Regions from separate parts of the Streptomyces sp. NPDC019396 genome, predicted to be linked through region 3. Evidence: riboswitches for the same ligand, from Rfam matches in the RefSeq annotation. Region 3 holds a riboswitch; each other region holds the start of a gene.
The links. Region 3 has a riboswitch for cyclic di-AMP ahead of ABZ532_RS12015 (transglycosylase family protein). Riboswitches for the same ligand answer to the same signal wherever they lie in the genome.
Positions count from the first base shown of each region.

Region 1 (7,590 bases), on a different contig from region 3:
GTGGAGGAAAGCGCCAAGGCGGCTTCCGTGCTGCTCATCTTCCTGTTCCGCAGAAAGGACTTCACGGGAGTCGTCGACGGGGTCGTCGTGGCCGGGTTCACCGCGACCGGCTTCGCCTTCACCGAGAACGTCCTCTATCTCGGCAACGCCTTCCTGGAGGACCAGGAGTTCGGCCGCTCGGGATTCTCGTCCGGCACGGCGGCGACGTTCGTCGTACGGATCGTGATGTCGCCGTTCGCCCATCCGCTCTTCACCGTGCTGACCGGTATCGGCTTCGGTGCCGCCGCGCTCACCGCCCGGCGCCGGAAGCTGCACAGGGCCGGGCTACCGCTGCTGGGCCTGATCCTGGCGATCGGCATGCACGCGCTGTGGAACGGCTCGGCGGTGTTCGGGCCCTGGGGCTTCTACCTCGTGTACGGAGTCGTCATGGTGCCGGCCTTCGCACTGCTCACCTGGCTCGCGGTCTGGAGCAGGCAGCGCGAGCTGCGCACGATCGCGTCCCAGCTTCCCGCGTACGCCGAGGCAGGCTGGCTCTCCCCCGCCGAGCCGCTCGCCCTGTCCTCGATGCGGGCGCGCACACTGGCCCGCGACACGGCGGCGCGCATACACGGGAGCGCGGCGGCCCGTGCCGTTTCCGAGTACGAGACGTTCGCGACCTCGCTGGCCTTTCTGCGGCACCAGGCGCACCGGGGCACGGCAGGGCCCGACTTCGTCGCGCGTGAGCAGGAGCTGCTGCATCACCTCTGGCAGCGCAAGCATGTCGCGACACCGGCTCTGACCTATGCGGCGAGGGCGACGGGGCGCGCCCGGATACCTCCGCCGCACCGGGACTACGAGGACTACAACCCCTACCGGCACTAGGGCGTCAGCTCTTGCGACTCGGGGTCAGACGCTCAGGCCCTTGTCCCGCAGCCAGGCGGCCGGATCCACACCTTCGCCGGACGGGGTGTGCACCTCCAGGTGCAGATGCGGCCCGGTGACATTGCCGGTCGCACCGACGCGTCCGATGGTGTCGCCCGTGCCGACCTCCTGGCCGGCGCCGACGGTCATCGACGACAGGTGGCAGTACCAGACCTCGGAGCCGTCCTCGAGCTCCAGCACCACGCGGTAGCCGTACGCGCCCGACCAGCCCGCGGACTTGACGGTCCCTCCGTGCACGGCCTTCGCCGGGGTGCCGGTGGGGGCCGCGAAGTCGAGACCGGTGTGGTAGCCGGACGACCACATGGAGCCGGCCTCGCCGAAGGTGGAGGTGAGGGTGTACGAGGACGTGGGCAGTGAGTAGCTCGCGGCGAGCTCGGCGAGCCGGGCGGCCTCAGCGGCCTCCTCCGCCTTGCGCTGGACCTCGGCGGCCTTGGCCTCCGCCTCCGTCTGCTGCTTCTTCGCCTCGGCCGCGGCGCTCTCCGCGGCGGCCTTCTCGGCAGCCGCCCGCGCCTCCGCCTCGACCTTGGCCTGCTGCTGCTCGGCCTGCTGGAGGATCCGGGCGCGCAGCGCCTCGCCCGCGGTGCCCTGCTGGGCGCTGACCGGCTCTGCGGTGTCAGTGGTGGTGGCGAGGGACATCGCGGTGAGCGGTGCGCCCGCCGCATCGTCCGCGCCCTGTTCGTCGGAGCCGTCGCCCGATATCAGGGAGCCCACGCCGGGCAGTGACTCGGCGTCCGGGAGGTTGTCCGCGATGGTGTCGGGCAGTGAGATGGAGACGGCCGGCTTGTCCTGCGCGGTGGCGATGCCGCCCGCGCCGACGGCTGCGATCACGCCGACACCGAGCACGGTGGAGCTCCGGGCGAGGCCGCCCCGCTGCTTGACGACACGGTGCCTGCCGCGGACCGGCCGGACGGACTCCTCCGTCGGGTTCCACTCCTCCGCCCCGTCGGAAGCGATCCACTCGGCGGTCGGGACCCACTCGGTGGTGGGAATCCCCTGGAGGGCAGGCTCGTTGGACGCCACGGAGGCGTGCTCCTTTCCTTCCTTCTCGCCTACCGGGTTAGCTGACGGGTTCGGAGCAGGAAGGTCTCCTACGGGCACACGAAGTACCCGATTCACCCCAAGTGGTGGTTCCCCGGTTCCCTTGCGGGATTCGGCGCGTGCGCACGGTGCCGTCTCTTGCGACGACTGGGACAACCGCGCTGCGTTATCGAACGTTAATAGACGCCGAGGCTCTATTCCAAGCCGTTCCACTTGATCATTAACGATTTTCGGCCTGGACGTACCGCCCGCTAGGTGGGTGAATCGGGCGAGTTGACCGCCCCTCACGCCACATTGTTCACCGTTGAATATCTGACGATTCGTCACATACTCCGGGCGGGGCAGACCTCAGGGCACCACCGGCAGCGTCCTGCGCCTCGCCGGCTGCCGCACACCCGGCCTGCCGACCGCCAGCAGCGCCATGTCGTCCGTGAGCCCGCCGCCCGTGTGCCGCCGTACATCGGCGACGACCGTGTCCAGCAGCTCGTCCGGCCCGGGAAAGACATGGCCCCCGAGCCGCGCCTGCGGATCGTAGAAGGTCCCGTGCCGATCGCGGGCCTCGGAAAGCCCGTCCGTATAGAGGAGCAGCGTCGCCCCCGGCGGAAACGGCGCGTCGTCCGCGCGGTCCGGCCAGCGGGCGAGATCCCCCATGCCGAGCGGCAGCGCGTCCTGGCTCGGCTCCAGCATGTCGAGCGCGCCGTCCGCGTACAGCACGATGGGCGGCGGATGGCCCCGGTTGACGATCCGGACGCGACCACCGTCGTGCGGGATCTCCGCCAGGACCGCCGTGGTGAACCCCTCGACCTCGTCGAGTCCGTGCGCCCGAGTGTGCTCCCGGGCCAGCGCCCGTTCCAGACGCTGCGCGATCGTCTCCAGCGAGGACTCCTCATCGGCCACCTCGCGGAACGCCCCGAGCAGCACCGCCACCGTCGCGACCGCGTCCAGCCCCTTGCCGCGGACGTCCCCGACCACCAGACGGACACCGAACACGGTGTCCTGGACGGCGTAGAGATCCCCGCCGATGAACGCGTCCGCCTGCGCCGCTTCGTAGCGCGCGGCCACATGCAGCCCGCCGATCCGCTCGGCGGGCTCGGGCAGCACAGCGAGCTGCGCCGCCTCGGCGATGACTCGGGCGGAGGCGAGCCGCTCACCGCTGCGGCGGAGTACGCGGTTGATGTAGAGGGCGACGACCGACACCGTCAGCACGGTGAAGACCTCGGTGGCCGGCGGCACCTGGCCCACCGTGCCGTTGTAGACGTTCAGCCCCAGCACGGTGAGCACGCTGACGACCATGGCGACCACGGTGCCGCGCCATGTGTAGAAGGGGGCGGCGAGCAGCGGAGCGGCGGCGAAGAGCGGCGAGGCGCGGTACGCCTCCGGGGTGAACAGGTCGAAGACCACACCGGCGATGATCATCAGCCAGGGCAGCAGCAGCACGAGGACACGGCCGCCGGTGTTGCGCCGGAATCCCTCGTCGCCGCCGTACTGTGCCAAGACTGCTCTCCTGCCCGGTCCGCCCGCGGCCGCGGACGAAAACCGCGTCCCACCCAGGCTGGCCGCAGCCGCACCGGGGGGCGAGTCGCCGTCGGCCAACCGGACTACGGCGCGGGGAAGGCGTGGTCACCACCAGGGGATGGTCACCAGGGGGCCCTCCTGGTGACCGTACCGCAGGGGCGGTACGTACGCGGGTCGGCTGAGCGGTCTCAGTCGTCGCTCAGGTGGCGCTCCGCGTACACCTTCATCGCGTCACGCACGAACTCCGCCGTGCCCTCCGCGTACCGGTCGTAGTTCTTCGCGAAGCGCGGATCGGCGACGTACATCTCGCCGAGCCCGATGACGTACGACTTCGTCGGTGTGACCGTCACCGCCAGCCACTCGACGTGGCGCCCCGCGATCGCCTGCGCCTCCTCGCCGTCCACGGCGAGACCGCGCTCGCGGGCCCGCGCGAAGTCACGGGCGATCGCGACCTGACGGTCCTGGAAGTCCTTCTTCTCCTCGTGGCTCAGTGAGCGCCACCAGCCGTCCCCCTTCTCATAGGCGTCCCGGCCCCAGCGCTCGGTCACCTCCTGCTCGTACCGGGTGTGATCGAAGCCGTCGAAGACTTCCTCCGCCATGAGTGCTTCTCCCTTCTCCGTGCGGTCGAGAGTGGTCCGCACCGAGGCGATCTGCCGCACGATGCGCTCCTGCTCCTGCTCGAGCAGTCTCAGATGCGTACGCAGTGCGGCAGCCGTGTCCCTCTGCCCCGCCAGGACGTCCGCGATCGCGGGCAGCCCGAGGCCGAGCTCACGCAGCAGCAGGATCCGCTGGAGTACGACCAGGGCGTCCTGGTCGTAGTAGCGGTAGCCGTTGCTGCCGATACGGCTCGGCACCAGCAGGCCCAGCTCCCCGTAGTGCCGGAGGGTGCGGCTCGTGGTGCCGGCCTTCTTGGCGATGTCCTGGATCGACCACTCCATGACCTTCACGGTAGAAGTTGACGCTACGTAAAGGTCAAGTGCCTATCCCGACGGCCGAGCTCGTATCGCGGCGGCATGTGCGGAACGTGCGGAACGTACCGGCGGCCGCATGCACTGAGGGCCCGGATCCAGCTGATGCTGGATCCGGGCCCTCAGTTTGAGTAGCGGGGACAGGATTTGAACCTGCGACCTCTGGGTTATGAGCCCAGCGAGCTACCGAGCTGCTCCACCCCGCGTCGGTGAACACCACTCTACGCTATGCGGAGCAAGATCCAAACCACTTTCCCGTCAGAACCGGGGCGGGGCCGGAATCCGTACGGCACACGACCTCCCGCACCCGGGCGGCGGCCGTCCCGCCACCCCGGGATTTTCCGCTGACCAGCGGCTGGACGGCTGGACGGGCGACTATTCGGCGACCTCTGTCCGCTCCCACCACTCGTACACGGTCAGCCGCCCTTCCGAGCTGTCCTCGTGGCGCGTGGTGGCCTTGAAGTGCTCGTAGCCGCCGTGGTGCGGAATCTTCAGTTCCTGTCCTGGCGGCGTGATCGGGACGATCTTCCCCTGCAGATCGTCCGGTCCGCCTTCCAGGCGTGCCTTGGTAGCCATGCCTCCAGTCTTGCCACCCCGGGGACGACCCGCACGTCCGGACTCGACCGCCGGGCCCGGACGGCTCAGCCGCCGGCGACTCCTAGCGCGTCCAGGAAGCCGAAGAGGTTGCCCCGGGTGCGCTCGATCTGCTGCTCCACCGTGAGGGACTCCTTCAGACGACCACCGGGGGCCGGGACCCTGATCCCGCGTACATAAAGGGAGCAGGCCAGGTCGGTGCACATGTACACACCGGCCGAGTTGCCCTCCCGGCCTGCGGGCCCCGCCTTGCGGGCGGTCATCAGGGAGACGCCGTCTCCCGGGTGGGTGGTCAGGCAGAGGGAGCACATACTGCGGTGCAGATAGCCGCGCTGCCGCGACGGAAAACGCAGGGACACCCCGACGATCCGGTCGTCCCGCTCGGCGACGAGATAGCTGCGATCAGGCGCAGCGGGATCCCGCCAGCCGAGGAAGTCCAGGTCGCCCCAGGGGCGCTCATCGAGATCACGGGGCACGGCCAGGCGCTTGACCTCACCCTTCGAACAATTGACGAATGCCGCTCGGATGTCCTGCTCAGTGAGTGCCTTCATGTCTGCGACGCTAGGTTTGCCTAGAGGGATTAGGCAAACGGTTAAGTGACCTAGGGAGACCGCGTATGGCCCGCGCCGGACTCAACACCGAACGCGTCGTGGCGGCCGCCGCCGACCTCGCGGACGAGACCGGATTCGACCACGTCACGATGTCCGCGCTGGCGCGCCGCCTCGGGGTGAAGGACGCCAGCCTCTACTCCCACCTCAGGAGCGCGGCAGACCTGCGCACCCGGGTGGCCCTCCTCGCCGCCCGCGACTTCGGCGACCACGTCACGGCGGCGGTCGCGGGGCGGGCGGGCAAGGACGCCCTGACCGCGTTCGCCGCCGCGTACCGCTCCTTCGCCCTGAAACACCCGGGCCGGTACGCGGCCACCCAGATCCCCCTCGCCCCGGAAGTCGTCGCCGGGTCCCCCGGACATCTGCGGATGAGCGAGGCCACCTACGCCATGCTGCGCGCGTACCGCCTCCCGGAGCCCGATCTCACCGACGCCGTACGGCTGTTGCGCAGCGCCTTCCACGGCCACAGCAGCATCGAGGCAAGCGGCGGCTTCCAGGCCGCCCGCGCAGTCCGGGCGTCATGGGACCGGAACATCGACGCGCTGCACTTCCTGCTGGAGCACTGGCCGCCGTCGGCCGCGCACGAGACCGGCCGCGGCTGACTGCCGCCGCTCACGCTGCCTCCGCGGTCTCGCACGTGCGGCAAGGGGGGCGCCGAGCGCTGTGCCACACCACTGCGCCCCGCACGGCCGGGTGTTCACGGAAGCCCCGCCCGGAACGACGAAGCGCCCCGACCGGTGAAACCGATCGAGGCGCTCCGCAACAGGTCGAAGGGGTCTCCCCCGGCCTGCGGTCGGTAGGCCGTGTGGGACTCGAACCCACAACCAACGGATTAAAAGTCCGCTGCTCTGCCAATTGAGCTAACGGCCCTCGACGCGTCATCACTGAGCATAGCCGGACCGCGGCGAGGATCCGATCGGGTATCGGCTCCCGGGCGTCGTCGCAGGTGCCGGGGCACCCGCCAATGAGGTCAGGACGGGCCGTTCCCCCGTGAACTTCCCGCCGGAGGTGGCCATCTCCGGGCTCGTGCCGATGACCACCAGTCAGCGCGGCGCCCGTACAAGAGCACGGGGTACGCGGCGTACCCGGCGTACGCGACGCGCACAAGAGCGATGGGCCCGGACACCACCGCTCTCACGGTGCTGTCCGGGCCCATCAGGCACAGAGCTGCTTGTCAGCCGCTTCGCCGATCAGCTGCGTCGCCGATCAGCCGTTGCGCTTCCAGCGCGGCTTGTCCTCGCGGCGGCCGCCGCCGAACGAGCCGGTGCCCGAACCGCGGTGGTCGTCACGGCGGCCGTGCGGGCGGTCGTGGCCGGCCGAGCGGAAGCCGCCGCCCGTCGCGGGGCGGTCGTCACGGCGGTCGCGGTTGAACGGACGGTCGCCGCTCCGGTGGTCACGGCGCTCGAAGGGGCGGCCACCACGGTCGTCGCGGCGGAAGCCGCCGCCCGTCGCGGGGCGGTCGTCACGGCGGTCGCGGTTGAACGGACGGTCGTTGTCGCGACGGAAGCCACCACGGTCGCCACCGCGGTCGCCGTCACGGCGGTCGTCACGACGGTCACGGTTGAACGGGCGGTCACCGTCACGGCGGTCGTCACGACGGTCGCGGTTGAACGGACGGTCGTTGTCACGACGGAAGCCACCACGGTCGCCACCGCGGTCGCCGTCACGGCGGTCACGGTTGAACGGACGGTCACCGTCACGGCGGTCGTCACGACGGTCACGGCGGTCGAAGTTGCCCCGGTCGTCGCGGCGGTCACGGCGCTCGTACGCGGGGCGCTCGTCCCGGGACTCGCGCTCCTCACGCTGCTCCGGCACCGAAGCCTTCGCTACCTCCGCGACGGCCTCGGCCTGCGCCGCCTCCGTCACCTCGGCGACCGCGGCCTCCGGGTCCTCACCCCGCTCGCGCGCGGCACGGGCCACCAGGCGGTCCGCCTCCTCGCGGAGTT
Region 1 is NZ_JBEYBS010000007.1:20,129-27,718, forward strand. It holds gene ABZ532_RS09900 (PrsW family intramembrane metalloprotease) at 1-861, shown strand, start outside; gene ABZ532_RS09905 (M23 family metallopeptidase) at 886-1,911, opposite strand; cyclic di-AMP (ydaO/yuaA leader) riboswitch at 1,953-2,087, opposite strand; gene ABZ532_RS09910 (PP2C family protein-serine/threonine phosphatase) at 2,308-3,453, opposite strand; gene ABZ532_RS09915 (MerR family transcriptional regulator) at 3,663-4,412, opposite strand; tRNA gene ABZ532_RS09920 (tRNA-Met) at 4,575-4,648, opposite strand; gene ABZ532_RS09925 (DUF5988 family protein) at 4,818-5,018, opposite strand; gene ABZ532_RS09930 (FBP domain-containing protein) at 5,084-5,587, opposite strand; gene ABZ532_RS09935 (TetR-like C-terminal domain-containing protein) at 5,653-6,246, shown strand; tRNA gene ABZ532_RS09940 (tRNA-Lys) at 6,442-6,514, opposite strand; gene ABZ532_RS09945 (DEAD/DEAH box helicase) at 6,851-7,590, opposite strand, start outside.
Region 1: linked by a shared signal. The riboswitch ahead of ABZ532_RS09905 (M23 family metallopeptidase) and the one ahead of ABZ532_RS12015 (transglycosylase family protein) in region 3 are both predicted to bind cyclic di-AMP.

Region 2 (7,590 bases), on a different contig from region 3:
TCGAGTATGGGAACCGATCAGAAGGACCTGTACCCGGACGTGACCGCGTCGGGTGGCCTTGGACCAGCCATGAAGGAGGCAGCGGAACTGCGCGGATGCGACATCGGGCTCTCACCCTGGGACGTCGACGCGATCAGCGTCGAGACGGCGAGGGGGGTCGTGTCAGTCGATCCCGTGGCCGATGAGCGACTGTTCCGGATGCGCGTCCACATTCCCGGGTTCACCTGGCAGCTCGGCTCGACGGACGATCTCGGATTGCTCGCGGAGGCGGTCGCCGCATGGCGGGAGGGTGTGCCGCTCGAAGAACTGGCGGCGAGGTTCACGTTCATGGAGCTCGACGAGTTCGCCAGGGCGCTCGACAGCGGGGAGCCCACTTCCTCGCAGTGGTCCGACCTCCTGTCGTCCGATTCCCACCGAGGACAGTGGAACCTTCTGCGTCGCCTCCATGCGGATGACGTGCTGCGGAACATGTTCCCGACTGTCTCGCACGGGGCCGTCCGGCTGCGGGTGGATCCGTTGGACGGAACGAGCCGTCAGGTCCTGGTGCACGAGCTGGACGAGGAGCGCCATGAGGTCATGCGCGTGGGGGTGCCCGGGGCCACGTGGACCGAGGTGCCGACCGGCGATCTGATCGCCTGTCTGCGAGCTGCCTTGAACAGGGAGTGATCCCGGCAGCCCGGTGAAGCCGAACCCCGCCAGGTCGTCCCTGGCGGGGTTCTTCGCGCTCATGCGTTCGGCCCGCACGCAGCGGCCAGGTCACCCCGATCGACGGGGCCGCGGCGCCGCTCGCCGTGCCGGGGAACGCCGTGCCGGGCCGGATCCCGCTCAGGCCGGGCGCACGCTCCCGTAGATCGGCATGTAGTAGATCGATTCCTCGCGGACGTTCGCGCCCGGCTTCGGGGCGTGGATCATCTGCCCGTTGCCGATGTAGATCCCGACGTGGCTGATGTCGTCGTAGAAGAACACGAGGTCGCCGGGGACGAGGTCCTTCGCCGCGACCCGCTGTCCCACCTCGACCTGGTCCCAGGTGGTGCGGGGCAGATCGACACCGGCCGCGCGCCAAGCGGCCTGGGTGAGGCCGGAGCAGTCGTAGGAGCTGGGTCCGGTCGCGCCCCAGACGTAGGGCTTGCCGATCTGGCTGCGGGCGAAGGACAGCACCTGCTGCGCCTTGGCGGCGTACGAGCCGGCGGAGGTGCCCGCGCCGGTCCCCGTGCCCTGCTGCTCCTGCTGTGCCCGGCGTTGGGCCTCGGCCTCCGCTCTGGCCTCTGCCTCGGCCCTGGCCTTCGCCTCCGCCTTGCGGTGTGCCTCTTGCTCCCGCTGACGCTCCAGTTCCGCGAGCCGTGCCTTCTCCTCCGCCGTCAGCTTCGACAGCAGCTCCCGTGCCTCGGCGAGCTTGCGCTGCACCGTCTCCTTGGTGGTGCGCAGCGATGCCTGTGAGTCGCTGAGCTTCTCCAGGCTCCTGGTCGCCTCCACGCGCTGCTCCGCTGCCGCAGACCGCTGCTCCTCGAAGTCGGTGACGGCTTCACGCTGTTCTTCGGACAGCCGGTCCATCAGGCGCGTCTGGTCGAAGTACTCCTGCGGGCTGTCCGCGAGGAGCAGCGCGGCGGTCGGTGTGACCGTTCCGGTGCGGTACTGGGCGGCGGCGTACGAGCCGAGTGCGCGACGGGCTTCGTTCAGGGACTCCGTGCGCTCCGCGGCGTTGTCGAGGAGCTGGTCCACCTCGCGGCGCTGCTGCGTCGTTTCCTCTTTGGCGCGGTCGTACTGCTGGGTCGCGGTTCCGGCCTGGCGATAGAGGTCGTCGACCTTCTTCTGGACCTCTTCGACACTGGGCTGCGGTTCGGCCCGGGCGCTCTGCGTGGACAGCAGGGTGACGCCCGCGATGGCTGCCGTCGTGAACCCGACGGCGGGATTCTTCGTACGTGTACCCGTAAGGGCACGCGCCTTGCGATGCGATGCCAAGGCAGGCATCTCCTTCCGTTTGCCGCCTACCGGGTTAGCTGTCGGGTTCGGACGGAACGGAAGGTTGTCCTACGGGCCTTGCTGAACGTGGCCCGATTCACCCCGGTGGGGCCCCTCTTGTGCCGGTGGGCACAAAAGAGTTGGGTCCCCGGTTCCTCACCTTCCTTGCGGAATGGTCGGATTCGGCGCGAGCTGCCCGATTGGCGTTGGTCGCCGCGGGGGTACGGGCTGCCTTGGCGAGCACGCTAGCCAAACTGTGGCGCTCGTGTGAAGGTCGGTGCGCATTATGTCCGATACATTTCCGTTACCTTGGCGTGTCGTGGCCGCGACTTCACGGAATGTGACGAGCTGGATTGGCGTGATCGCGACGCGTGATTCAGGCGAAGGCGGCGGCGGGCTGTCAGTGCGGCGGCCTAGACTCGTAGAGCGATGAGCAGCCTCTTTGACGACAGCTTCCTGGCCGGCCTCCAGCGCTCTGCAGCCTCGGAGGAGCCCCCGCCTCCGGAGCCCGACGAGCACGCCCCCGCCGAGGACGTCCCGCACGACCTCTTCGGGGGTCGCTTCGACGTGCCTCCGACCAGGGACGAGTACTACCGCAGTGGTGTGCCGCGCCCGGCCGTGGACCCCGTCGCGCTGCTGGAAGGCCTGAACGAACAGCAGGGCGCCGCCGTCGCCCACACCGGCTCGCCGCTGCTCATCGTGGCCGGAGCGGGTTCCGGAAAGACGCGGGTGCTGACCCACCGGATCGCCCACCTGCTGGCGACCCGCAATGTCCACCCAGGGCAGATACTGGCCATCACCTTCACCAACAAGGCCGCGGGCGAGATGAAGGAGCGGGTCGAGCAGCTCGTCGGCCCCCGTGCCAACGCGATGTGGGTCTCCACCTTCCACAGTGCCTGCGTCCGCATCCTGCGCCGCGAGAGCAAGAAGCTCGGCTTCACCTCGTCGTTCTCGATCTACGACGCCGCCGACTCGAAGCGGCTGATGGCCCTGGTGTGCCGCGATCTCGACCTCGACCCGAAGAAGTTCCCGCCGAAGTCGTTCAGCGCCAAGATCTCGAACCTCAAGAACGAGCTGATCGACGAGGAGGCCTTCGCCGATCAGGTGGCCGGGGGCACCTCCCAGGCCGGAGGCTCCGGGGGAGGCTTCGAGAAGACGCTGGCCGAGGCGTACCGGATGTACCAGGCGCGGCTGCGCGAGGCCAACGCCCTGGACTTCGACGACATCATCATGACCACCGTTCATCTGCTCCAGGCGTTCCCGGACGTGGCCGAGCACTACCGGCGCCGCTTCCGGCACGTCCTGGTGGACGAGTACCAGGACACCAACCACGCCCAGTACACCCTGGTGCGCGAGCTGGTCGGCGAGGGATACGAGGACCTGCCGGCCGCCGAGCTGTGCGTCGTCGGTGACGCCGACCAGTCGATCTACGCCTTCCGCGGCGCCACGATCCGCAACATCCTCCAGTTCGAGGAGGACTATCCGGACGCCACCACGATCCTGCTGGAGCAGAACTACCGCTCCACCCAGACGATCCTCTCCGCCGCCAACGCCGTCATCGAGCGCAACGAGAGCCGTCGTCCCAAGAACCTCTGGACGAACGCCGGCGCCGGAGCGCAGATCACCGGCTATGTCGCGGACACCGAGCACGACGAGGCGCAGTTCGTCGCCGACGAGATCGACCGGCTGACCGACGCGGGCGAGGCCAAGGCGGGCGATGTCGCCGTCTTCTACCGGACCAACGCCCAGTCCCGTGTCTTCGAGGAGATCTTCATCCGCGTCGGCCTGCCCTACAAGGTCGTCGGAGGAGTGCGCTTCTACGAGCGCAAGGAAGTCCGGGACGTCCTCGCCTATCTGCGGGTCCTCGCCAACCCCGAGGACAACGTCCCGCTGCGCCGTATCCTCAACGTCCCCAAGCGCGGTATCGGCGAGCGCGCCGAGGCGATGATCGACGCCCTCGCGCTGCGCGAGAAGATCACCTTCCCGCAGGCGTTGCGGCGCGTGGACGAGGCGTACGGCATGGCGGCCCGTTCGGCCAATGCCGTGAAGCGCTTCAACACGCTGATGGAGGAGCTGCGCACGATCGTCGAATCGGGCGCGGGCCCCGCCACCGTCCTCGAGGCGGTGCTGGAGCGCACCGGATACCTGGCCGAGCTCCAGGCATCCACCGACCCGCAGGACGAGACCCGTATCGAGAACCTCCAGGAGCTCGCGGCGGTCGCCCTCGAATTCGAGCAGGAGCGGGGGGCCGACGAGGGTTCCGGCACGCTCGCCGAGTTCCTGGAGCAGGTCGCACTCGTCGCGGACTCCGACCAGATCCCGGACGAGGACGAGGAGGGCAGCGGAGTCATCACCCTCATGACGCTGCACACGGCGAAGGGCCTGGAGTTCCCCGTCGTGTTCCTCACCGGCATGGAGGACGGGGTCTTCCCGCACATGCGGGCGCTCGGCCAGGCCAAGGAGCTGGAGGAGGAGCGGCGGCTGGCGTATGTGGGGATCACCCGAGCCCGTGAGCGGCTCTATCTGACCCGCTCGTCGATGCGCAGCGCCTGGGGCCAGCCCTCGTACAACCCGCCGTCCCGTTTTCTGGAGGAGATCCCGGACGCGCATCTGGAATGGAAGCGGACGGGACCGATGGCCGCCCCGGCGGGTCCGGTCTCCGGGATCACCTCCTCGCTCTCCTCGTCCCGGTCGCGTTCCGGCCCCTCTGGATTCGCGACCAGGCGGGCGGCTGACAAGCCCGTCATCGCGCTGGCGGTCGGAGACCGGGTGACACACGACCAGTTCGGTCTCGGCACGGTGATGGCGGTGACGGGACTGGGCGCGGACGCCCAGGCGACGATCGACTTCGGGGACACCAAACCGAAGCGGCTGCTACTGCGGTACGCGCCGGTCGAGAAGCTGTAGCGAGAGGGGCCGGGGTGCGGTGAAAGCCGCACCCCGAAGGGGCGGAGGCGGAGCGCGGGGCGTCGTACGTCCGCCTACGTCTGTGCCGGATCAGGTCGGGTCGAGACCGTGGCCGCGCAGCCACGACAGCGGGTTTATCGCGGAACCGCCGCCCGGACGTACCTCGAAGTGCAGATGCGGGCCGGTGGAATTGCCCGAGTTGCCGGAGAAGGCGATGACGTCACCGGCTTTGACCGATCCTGAGCGGATCTTGGTGCTGCTGAGGTGGCAGTACCAGGTCTCCGTGCCGTCAGCGGCCGTGACGATCGCCATGTTGCCGTAGGCGCTGTTCCACTGGGTGCGCACCGTGCCATCGGTGGCGGCCTTCACCTGCGTCCCGTAGGAGACGGGGAAGTCGATGCCGGTGTGCATGGACATCCAGTTGACGCCCGCCTGACCGAAGTAGGCGCTGAGCCCGTGCTGGCTGACGGGCAGGGCGAACTTCGGGCGCAGCGCCTCGCGGCGGGCGGCTTCCGCCTCGCGCTTCTTGCGGTCCGCCTCCTGGCGCGCCTTGAGGTCGATTCGCTCCTGGGTGCGGCTGGCGCGGTCGCCGAAGTCGCGGGCGTCGGCGCTCAGCGCGGCGAGCTGGGTATCGAGCTTGGAGTTGGCCGGCACCGACTGCACCGATGTCGGATCGGCAGCCGCGACGGTGGTCTTGCCGCTGCTCTCCTCGCCTCCGGAGAGACCGCCCACCGATGCCGCTGCCACGCCGGCGACACCCATGACGCAGGCGGAGGGGACTGCCACGGTGAGCATGGCGGAACGCTTGGCCGGGGTGCGGCGGCGGCCACGGGTGCCACCGCGGCGGACGGGGCGGGGCGCAGGGATGGACACCGCCGGGGCGGCCATCGTCCTGGCCGCGGCAATGAACTCGGCCTCGTCGTAGCCCTCGAAGCTCTGGTCGTCGGCTTCCGGGGCGGGGTCATCGGTGTCGGGTCCGGCCGCGGGATGGTCGGCCCCTGCCGGGAACTCGTCCTCGGGGGAGAACTGTTCGGGCGGTGTCACGGGCTCGGCGTAGTAGCCGGTGTGCTCGGCGTACTCGCTGTCCGCGGCGTATTCGTTCTCCGCGGTGTAATCGGCGTGCTCGGTGTATCGAGCGGGCTCGGCGTGCGCCGCGTAGTCGGTATGCGCCGCGTACTCGCTGTACTCGAGGTACTGCGTCTGGGCCTGGACCTGGGTCCGGTAGGCGTCGGCGGCCTGTTCGGCACCCAGGCCGGAGCCGGTGTCCGTGCCCGAGTTCCAAGCGGTCGCGTCGTATGTACCGGTTTCATAGGCCGGGGTGCTGTACCCGCCCGCCGCGGGCCACTGGCCTGTCGCGTCATGGGCGAAGGCGGCCGCGGCGGTCTCGAACTGCCCCGTCTGGTTCCAGGCGTTGGCGTCCCACTGGCCGGTGGTGTCGTACTGCTGCTGGTGTCCCTCGGCGGAGGCGTAGCTGTCGTACGCCGTCGTCGCCGACTGCCACTGCGTCGCGTCGTACTGGTCGGTGCTATCGGTGGCCGCTGTGTCGTAGGCGTAGCTGCCGGGAAGGGCGCCGAAGAGCGGGTCGGTGTCGAAGCTGCCGGCGGCGTAGGAGTCATACCCGGCGTCGGGGTGCTGGTCGTTCACCAACTTCTCTCTCGCCTCGGCAGCAGGACCAGGATCCGGAGTCACCCGCGGCGGGGGACCCGAGGAACGCAGTGGGCGCGACTGTACCCGGCAGTATGCGACGCCGACAATCTTCCGTTGGTTTTGGGTGGGCGGGAAACGGGCATTCGGCTGTCTTTCGACGAGGTACAGGAAGAGCTTTGGCCTTACGTTCGATGATTGTTCGAAGGCCGTTGGGGTGCCGGGCCTCAGGCCACGGACACCACCCCGGATGCTGCCGATGCCGCTTCCGCCTCCGGCGCCGTGCCCCTCTCCGACGGCTCGAGCACCTCGCGGATGATCGCCGCGACGGCCGGGTGCACAGGGAGGGCGAGATGGCCGATACCGCTGACGCGTATGTTCCGCACCTGTAGATCAGGGTGGTCGATGCAGGCCGTTTCGAGCGGCACCATCAGCTGGTCGAGGTCGCTCCAGAAACTGACGAAGCGCGTGCGGCAGCCGGGAGCGGGCAGTCTCAGTTCCTCCACCACATCGGAGCCGGGGCGCATCTGGCGCACGAGGGGGTGAGCGCTCGCGAGCGGGACGACACTCGTGCCCGAATGGGGGGTGCCGAGGGTGACCAGCGTGCGGACCCGGCGGTCGCCGCCGAGCCGCTGGACGTAATAGCGGGCGATCAGCCCTCCGAGGCTGTGTCCGACGATATCCACCTCGGGCCGGCCGGTGCGGGTGCAGACCTCCTCGACATGGCGGCCCAGCAGCTCGGCGGCACTGCGTATGTCACAGGTCAGCGGTGAGTAGTTGAGCGACTCGATGGGCCGCCGCCCCTGACGGGCGAGGTGGCGGCGCAGAAGGACGAACACGGAACGGTTGTCGATGAAGCCGTGGAGGAGGACGGCCGGGGGGAATGCGGTGGCGGCCGACGTGGGCAGCGCACTTGTCTCCTGCGCGGCGCGTCCGGACTCGACCGTGCCGGGGCGATCGGGGTCCCCGGAGCCGCCGGGGCTCCCGCGCCCGGGGCGGCCCGGCCGCTCCTGGCTGATGCCCGACGGGTACAGCACGAGGTGCCCCGCGAGGATCGCCAGCTCAAGGGCGGTGGCGCGC
Region 2 is NZ_JBEYBS010000005.1:75,393-82,982, forward strand. It holds gene ABZ532_RS07325 (hypothetical protein) at 7-666, shown strand; gene ABZ532_RS07330 (NlpC/P60 family protein) at 826-1,968, opposite strand; cyclic di-AMP (ydaO/yuaA leader) riboswitch at 1,967-2,157, opposite strand; gene pcrA (DNA helicase PcrA) at 2,389-4,866, shown strand; gene ABZ532_RS07340 (M23 family metallopeptidase) at 4,957-6,510, opposite strand; gene ABZ532_RS07345 (alpha/beta fold hydrolase) at 6,738-7,590, opposite strand, start outside.
Region 2: linked by a shared signal. The riboswitch ahead of ABZ532_RS07330 (NlpC/P60 family protein) and the one ahead of ABZ532_RS12015 (transglycosylase family protein) in region 3 are both predicted to bind cyclic di-AMP.

Region 3 (7,590 bases):
CGTCGTCGGGGGAGAGCGGATCGAGGTGTCCACGCTCCAGTCGCAGGTGGAAGAGGCACGGGCGGCCCAGGAGAAGGCTCCCGACTCCGCGCAGCTGGTCGGCAACACCGGGCAGCTGAGCCGGGCCAAGCTGCACGGGCTGATCTTCGGCCGGGTGCTGGACAAGGCCGCGGCCGACGCCGGTGTCACGGTCTCGCGCAAGGAGATCCAGGACGCCCTGGCCGCCGCCGAGCAGCAGTCCGGCGGTGCGAAGCAGCTGGCCGGCATGCTGCTCCAGCAGCGTGGCCTGGCGCCGGACCAGATCGACCAGGCCGTACGGGAGGACGTGCAGCTCACCAAGCTGTCCGCGGCCATGGGCGCCGACCTCGGCACCCCGCAGGGCCAGCAGAAGGTCGGGGCCGCGCTCACCGAGGCCTCGAAGAAGCTCGATATCGACGTGAACCCGCGCTACGGCTCCTGGGACGACGCGAAGATCCAGCTCGGGGACTACAAGGCCCCATGGATCACCCAGGTCACCAAGGAACAGGAGAACGCCCAGGCCGGAGCCTGAACCCTGGCGCCGCCGCGGCCGGCGCGAGGGACGTAAGGTCGGGGACGTGAACGCTGAAGCCCCCGTCGAGCCCGGCCGTATCGTCCTGCTCACCGCCAGCCACCGTGTCGCGCCGGGACTGCTGTCCTGGCCCGCGTGGCAGACACTGCGCACGGCGGACCGTGTGCTGTGCGCGGACGGCGACCACCCGCAGCTTCCGTATCTGAGAGAGGCGGGTGTCGCCGTCGAGGCCGCGGCCCCGACGGCCCAGGAACTGGTGGACGCCTGCGCCGGGGGACGGGCCATCGTGGTCCTGGCCACCGGCGAGGGTGACCAGGCACTCACCGACGGCCTGGCCAGGATGGCGGGTTCGGGCCGCGTCCAGATGCCCGACCTGGAACTGCTCCCCGGCTCGTACGACCTCCCGGGCGCCCGGCTGCTCGACCTCGTCCAGGTCATGGACCGGATCCGGCGGGAGTGCCCCTGGTCGTCGCAGCAGACCCACGAGGGCCTCACCAAGTACGGCATCGAGGAGGCGTACGAACTCGTCGAGGCCATCGAGGACGGCGACCGCGACGAGCTGCGTGAGGAACTCGGCGATGTGCTCCTCCAGGTCGTCTTCCACGCGCGCATCGCGCAGGAGGACGAAACGGAGCCGTTCTCGATCGACGACGTGGCCGGCACGATCGTGGACAAGCTGATCGGCCGTCACCCCCACATCTTCGGCGACGAGCAGGCCGAGACCCCGGAGGACGTCAAGGCCCACTGGCTGCGCACCAAGGCGGTGGAGAAGCAGCGTGACTCGGTGACGGACGGCATTCCGCTGGGTCAGCCGGGCCTGGCGCTGGCCGCGAAGCTGGCCTCGCGCGTCCGTACGGCGGGTCTGGACGTGCCGCCGCCCGTCGGCGACGGCGGAATCGGCTACGACCTGCTGACGATGGCCGTACGCGCCGAGGCCGAGGGCCACGATCCGGAGTCGGCGCTGCGCGCGGCGGCCCGCGCCTATCGCGACGCGATCCGGGCGACGGAGAACGGTGCCTGACGCCTGGGCTGATCAGCCCCCGGCCCCTCGCCGTCGGTCGACGGCGGTCAGGTCGACCTCGATCGGGTACGGGACGTCGACCTTGAGCCGGTTGTGGTGGATGCCGGTGACGGCGTAGGTGTTCGTGGCGGGGTCGAGCTCGTAGACGTAGACGACCGGCAGGTCTTCGCTCTTCTCGATCCGCCAGAAGTGCCGGATCCCGGCCGCCGCGTACTTGCGGGGCTTCAGCTCACGGTCGCGCTGTACGGATTCGTCGGAGACGATCTCGATGACGAGCAGGATGTCGGCCGGGGCGTACCAGGTCTGCTCCGGCCCGCTGAGGGCACCTTCACGGACGACCATGAGATCGGGCTCCGGTCTGTCACGCTCGCCGAGCCTCGTCGTCATCTCCCGGATGACGTAGAGGTGGTCCGGTGCCTGCCGCACCAGTGCGGTCTCCAGCAGGCGCAGCGCAGCCATATGGAAATAGGTCTGCGGACTCACGAAGAACAGTCCCCCGTCGATCAGCTCGGTGTGCGGCGGGAGACCCTTGATCCGGTCGAGGTCGTCCGCCGTCCACCCACCGGTCGGCGGCACGGGGAACACGTACTGCTCCTCCCGGCCGTCCTGGCCTTTCCGCCGGTCTTCGGCTGCGGCACTCATCAGCGCTCCCATGTGACGGAGTCTGGCGCGTATGACCAGGCTACCCAGTGGGAATGCCCCGACGTCCGCCGAACGGGTGATCGCACTGACCTGGGTCCTGGCGTTCGGCGACCACGACCGCGAAATCCCGTCGCCCGCCGGTGACGTGGGCTCTCGTCACCGCTTCCGGCGACCACGACCGCGACCGGCCACGGCAGGCAGTCCGCGTCGCCCGGCTTGCCGGATCGTCCGGTCCCGGTCACGCATGTCCCGGAGCTCCGGGCTCCGGGCCTGGCTCCAGGCGGGCAGCGGTTACCGTCGACCCATGCACGACCAGCCCCCCGCCGCCCCCGGTCTCCCCGAGCTCTTCACCTGGGAGTTCGCCACCGACCCCTATCCGGCCTACGCCTGGCTGCGGGAGCACGCGCCCGTGCACCGGACCAGGCTGCCGAGCGGGGTCGAGGCGTGGCTGGTGACGCGGTACGCGGATGCGCGGCAGGCGCTCGCGGACCAGCGGCTCAGCAAGAATCCTGCGCATCATGACGAGCCGGCGCACGCCAAGGGGAAGACGGGAATCCCCGGTGAGCGCAAGGCGGAGCTGATGACGCATCTGCTGAACATCGATCCGCCCGACCACACCCGGCTGCGCCGACTGGTCTCGAAGGCCTTCACCCCGCGCCGGGTCGCCGAGTTCGCCCCGCGTGTGCAGGAACTGACGGACCGGCTGATCGACGGCTTCGCGGAGCGGGGGAGCGCGGACCTGATCCATGAGTTCGCGTTCCCGCTCCCCATCCACGCCATCTGCGACCTGCTCGGGGTCCCGCGCGAGGACCAGGACGACTTCCGCGACTGGGCGGGGATGATGATCCGGCACGGCGGCGGTCCGCGCGGTGGGGTCGCACGCTCGGTGAAGAAGATGCGGGGCTATCTCGCCGAGCTGATCCACCGCAAGCGGGAGGACCCCGGTGAGGACCTGATCTCGGGGCTCATCAAGGCGTCCGACCACGGGGAGCACCTCACCGAGAACGAGGCCGCCGCCATGGCCTTCATCCTGCTCTTCGCCGGGTTCGAGACGACCGTCAACCTGATCGGCAACGGAATGTACGCGCTGCTGCGCCACCCCGGGCAGCGCGCACGCCTCCAGGACTCCCTCGCGGCGGGGGAGACCGGGTTGCTGGCCACCGGGGTCGAGGAACTCCTGCGCTTCGACGGGCCGGTGGAGCTGGCCACCTGGCGGTTCGCGACCGAGCCGCTGAGCATCGGGGGGCAGGACATCGCGGCCGGAGATCCCGTACTCGTCGTGCTCGCCGCCGCCGACCGGGACCCCGGCCGGTTCCCCGATCCCGATGTGCTCGACCTGGCCCGGACGGACAACCAGCACCTCGGGTACGGGCACGGCATCCACTACTGCCTCGGTGCGCCCCTCGCACGGCTGGAGGGGCAGACGGCGCTGGCGACCCTGCTGACCAGGCTGCCCGACTTGAGACTTGCGGTGGATAGTTCTGATTTGCGCTGGCGTGGGGGTTTGATCATGCGCGGATTGCGCACTCTGCCCGTTGAGTTCACTCCTCGTGAAATCTGACGACAGGTCAGTAACGTGACTTTCACGTGATCTTTCCTGCATCGACTTGTGACACTCATCGGGATGCCGTTAGGTTCACCGTCAACTCGGGACCCCGCGGTCCCCTGTCGTCACACGAAAGGCCCACGCATGCTCTCCGGGAATGGTCGACACCGGCGCCCCCGTCAGGCTCCTGCCCTCTTCGTCGCGGCAGGGGTGACGGGATCGGCCATCGCCATCCCGCTGCTCGGGGCGGGTGCCGCCTCCGCCGCCGACGCCGACACCTGGAACCGGGTCGCGAACTGCGAGAGCGGTGGAGCGTGGAGCGCCGACTACGGCAACGGCTACTACGGCGGGCTCCAGCTCTCCCAGGAGGACTGGGAACAGCACGGCGGTACGACCTACGCCCCCAGGCCCGACCTCGCGAGCCGTTCGCAGCAGATCACGGTCGCGGAGAAGGTCCTCGCCGCGGAGGGCTCTTCGGCTTGGGAGAGCTGCGCCACGGTCACCGGGCTCGTCAAGAGCGCGACCGCACCGCAGGTCGACCCGGGTGGCCTGGGAGCGCAGGACCAGACGCTGGGCTCCACCGGTGACTCCGGCGAGGAGGCGGACCCGCCGACGTTCGGTGACGGCGCCGACGCCGCCACTCCGGAGCCCTCGGCCTCGACCCCTGCCCCTGCCTCGCCGGCATCGCCCGGCGCCTCCACGGACGCATCGGGGTCCGCGGAGCCCCCGTCCGGCGACGACGGCACCTCCGAGTCCGCCGACGCTTCCCAGGGGGAGAGCAGCGGCACCGGCAAACATCGCGGCACTCCTGCCAATGAGGATGAGGCGGGCAAGGTGGACGAGCCAGATGATACGGACGAGACGGGCGATTCGGGCGACGGGCGCGAATACGACGGTCATGCCTCACGAGGTGACGCATCGGCACGAGACGTCGCCGGCGCACCGGATGAGTACACCGTCCGCCCCGGCGACAGCCTCTCGGCGATCGCCGACGCGCACGAGGTGCCCGGCGGCTGGCCCGCGCTCTACGAGGGGAACCGCCAGGTCGTCGGGATCGACGCCGATCTCATCCTGCCCGGCCAGAGTCTCGATCTGGCCCCGGAGCGGGAGTAGTTGGCGGGGGCGGTAAGGGGGCTTATGTCCGGTTCTGTGAAAGTGAGACATGAGTCTCTTCCGGTCAACTGACCCCGGATGGCCGCCAAGTGGGGCCATCTACCCTCTCACCTGCAAAAACGGACATCAGGCGCCGTCGGATATGGGTGATTTCTCCCCGATGTTCCTCCTTTGAACATCGGGGAGACGTGTGTTTACGGTCTGACCGCTCGCCATCGCGGGCCCCGTCGACCGTCACGCCGAATCCTGCCGTCGGTCGAAGGGAACAGCCGTCGCGTTCAAGCGCCGTAGGCAGGAGCGGGGGACCCAAGGTTAAGTGCCGTGCCGGCCCGACGAGGGCCCGGAACGGCTTGGGGTGAAGCCGCGCGCAAAGCCGCGCGGCCGGGCAACTCGTCTTCCGGTTCCGTCGGACACCCGATGCGACGGACAGGGGGACACCCCATCGGCCCGAACCCGACAGCTCACCTCGTAGGCGTCGGTGAGGGGATCACTTCATGCTGCTTTCCGGCAAGGGCAAGCGCCGCCGCCCGACCGCCCGCACTGCTCGTATCGCCGCCTACGCCGCCGGGGTCACCGGTGCCGCCATCGCCGCGCCGCTCATGATCTCGGGGACCGCCTCCGCGGCGACCTCCTCCGAGTGGGACGCCGTCGCCCAGTGCGAGTCCGGCGGCAACTGGTCGATCAACACCGGCAACGGCTACTACGGCGGCCTCCAGTTCTCGGCCTCCACCTGGGCCGCCTACGGCGGTACCGCCTTCGCCTCCACCGCGGACCAGGCCAGCAAGAGCGAGCAGATACAGATCGCCGAGAAGGTCCTGGCCGGCCAGGGCAAGGGCGCGTGGCCGAACTGCGGTGTGAGCCTTTCCAGCACCCCGTACAACGGCGGCACCGCCGAGGCCCCCAAGACCGAGCCCGCCAAGAAGACGGCCGCCCCGAAGCGCGCCGAGGCCCCGACCACCCGCTCCGAGCGCCCCGCCGCCCCGGTGAAGAAGGGTGACGGCGAGTACAAGGTCAAGCCCGGTGACACCCTCAGCAAGATCGCCGAGGCGAAGAAGGTCAAGGGCGGCTGGAAGAAGCTGTTCGAGCTCAACAAGGACATCATCGACAACGCCGATGTGATCCACCCCGGTCAGCTGCTCCACCTGCGCTGACCCACCCGGCAGAACCTCGGGGCCCCCTTCCGCTCAGGGGCCCCTGCCCAGGGACTCCCCCCACCGGGGACCCCGTGAGGTGACCCCCTCGCGGCATCCCCGTCCCCCGGCGACCCCGGCCCGGTGACCGCACCTCGCCGTGTCCGTACGCTCCCTTCCCCCCGTAGCGCTATGGACACGGCAGGTGCACCCGGGCCGGGGTTTCTGCTGGATTGCCACCCTTTTTCGTCCCACGGGCCGGGCACCGGCAGGCCCGGGCCCCCCGTCCGGATAGGCTCATGTCGCAAGGCCAAAGCGACCCTGCACCGACGCTGCGGCAGCGGCGTCACTCCTAGCGACACATCCCAGAAGGAGATGCTCGTGCCGTCCATCGACGTCGTCGTAGCCCGGGAAATCCTGGACTCCCGAGGCAACCCCACGGTCGAGGTCGAGGTCGGCCTCGACGATGGCAGCACTGGCCGTGCTGCTGTCCCCTCCGGTGCCTCCACCGGTGCGTTCGAGGCCATTGAGCTCCGTGACGGAGACCAGAACCGCTACATGGGCAAGGGCGTCGAGAAGGCCGTCCTCGCCGTGCTCGAGCAGATCGGCCCGGAGCTCGTCGGGTACGACGCCACCGAGCAGCGCCTGATCGACCAGGCGATGTTCGACCTCGACGCCACCGACAACAAGGCGTCGCTCGGCGCCAACGCCATCCTCGGTGTCTCGCTGGCCGTCGCCCACGCCGCGTCCGAGGCCTCCGACCTCCCGCTCTTCCGCTACCTGGGCGGTCCGAACGCGCACCTGCTCCCGGTGCCGATGATGAACATCCTGAACGGCGGCTCGCACGCCGACTCCAACGTGGACATCCAGGAGTTCATGATCGCCCCGATCGGCGCGGAGTCCTTCTCCGAGGCGCTGCGCTGGGGCACCGAGGTCTACCACACCCTGAAGAAGGTGCTGAAGGAGCGCGGTCTGTCCACCGGGCTCGGTGACGAGGGCGGCTTCGCCCCGAACCTGGACTCCAACCGCGAGGCCCTCGACCTGATCATCGAGGCCATCAAGCAGGCCGGTTACGCGCCCGGCAAGGACATCGCCCTCGCGCTCGACGTGGCCGCCTCCGAGTTCTACAAGGACGGCAAGTACCTCTTCGAGGGCAAGGAGCGCTCCGCCGCCGAGATGACCGAGTACTACGAGGAGCTCGTCTCCGCGTACCCGCTCGTGTCCATCGAGGACCCGCTGTTCGAGGACGACTGGGCGGGCTGGAAGGTCATCACCGACAAGCTCGGCACCAAGGTGCAGCTGGTCGGCGACGACCTGTTCGTCACCAACCCGGAGCGGCTCGCCCGCGGCATCGAGGAGGGCACCGCCAACGCCCTGCTGGTGAAGGTCAACCAGATCGGTTCGCTGACCGAGACCCTGGACGCCGTCGAGATGGCCCAGCGCAACGGCTTCAAGTGCATGATGTCCCACCGCTCCGGTGAGACCGAGGACGTCACCATCGCCGACCTGGCCGTCGCCACCAACTGCGGCCAGATCAAGACCGGCGCCCCGGCCCGCTCCGAGCGCGTCGCCAAGTACAACCAGCTGC
Region 3 is NZ_JBEYBS010000008.1:155,261-162,850, forward strand. It holds gene ABZ532_RS11990 (SurA N-terminal domain-containing protein) at 1-550, shown strand, start outside; gene ABZ532_RS11995 (nucleoside triphosphate pyrophosphohydrolase) at 597-1,571, shown strand; gene ABZ532_RS12000 (Uma2 family endonuclease) at 1,584-2,225, opposite strand; gene ABZ532_RS12005 (cytochrome P450) at 2,518-3,774, shown strand; gene ABZ532_RS12010 (transglycosylase family protein) at 3,904-4,872, shown strand; cyclic di-AMP (ydaO/yuaA leader) riboswitch at 5,146-5,362, shown strand; gene ABZ532_RS12015 (transglycosylase family protein) at 5,367-6,023, shown strand; gene eno (phosphopyruvate hydratase) at 6,378-7,590, shown strand, end outside.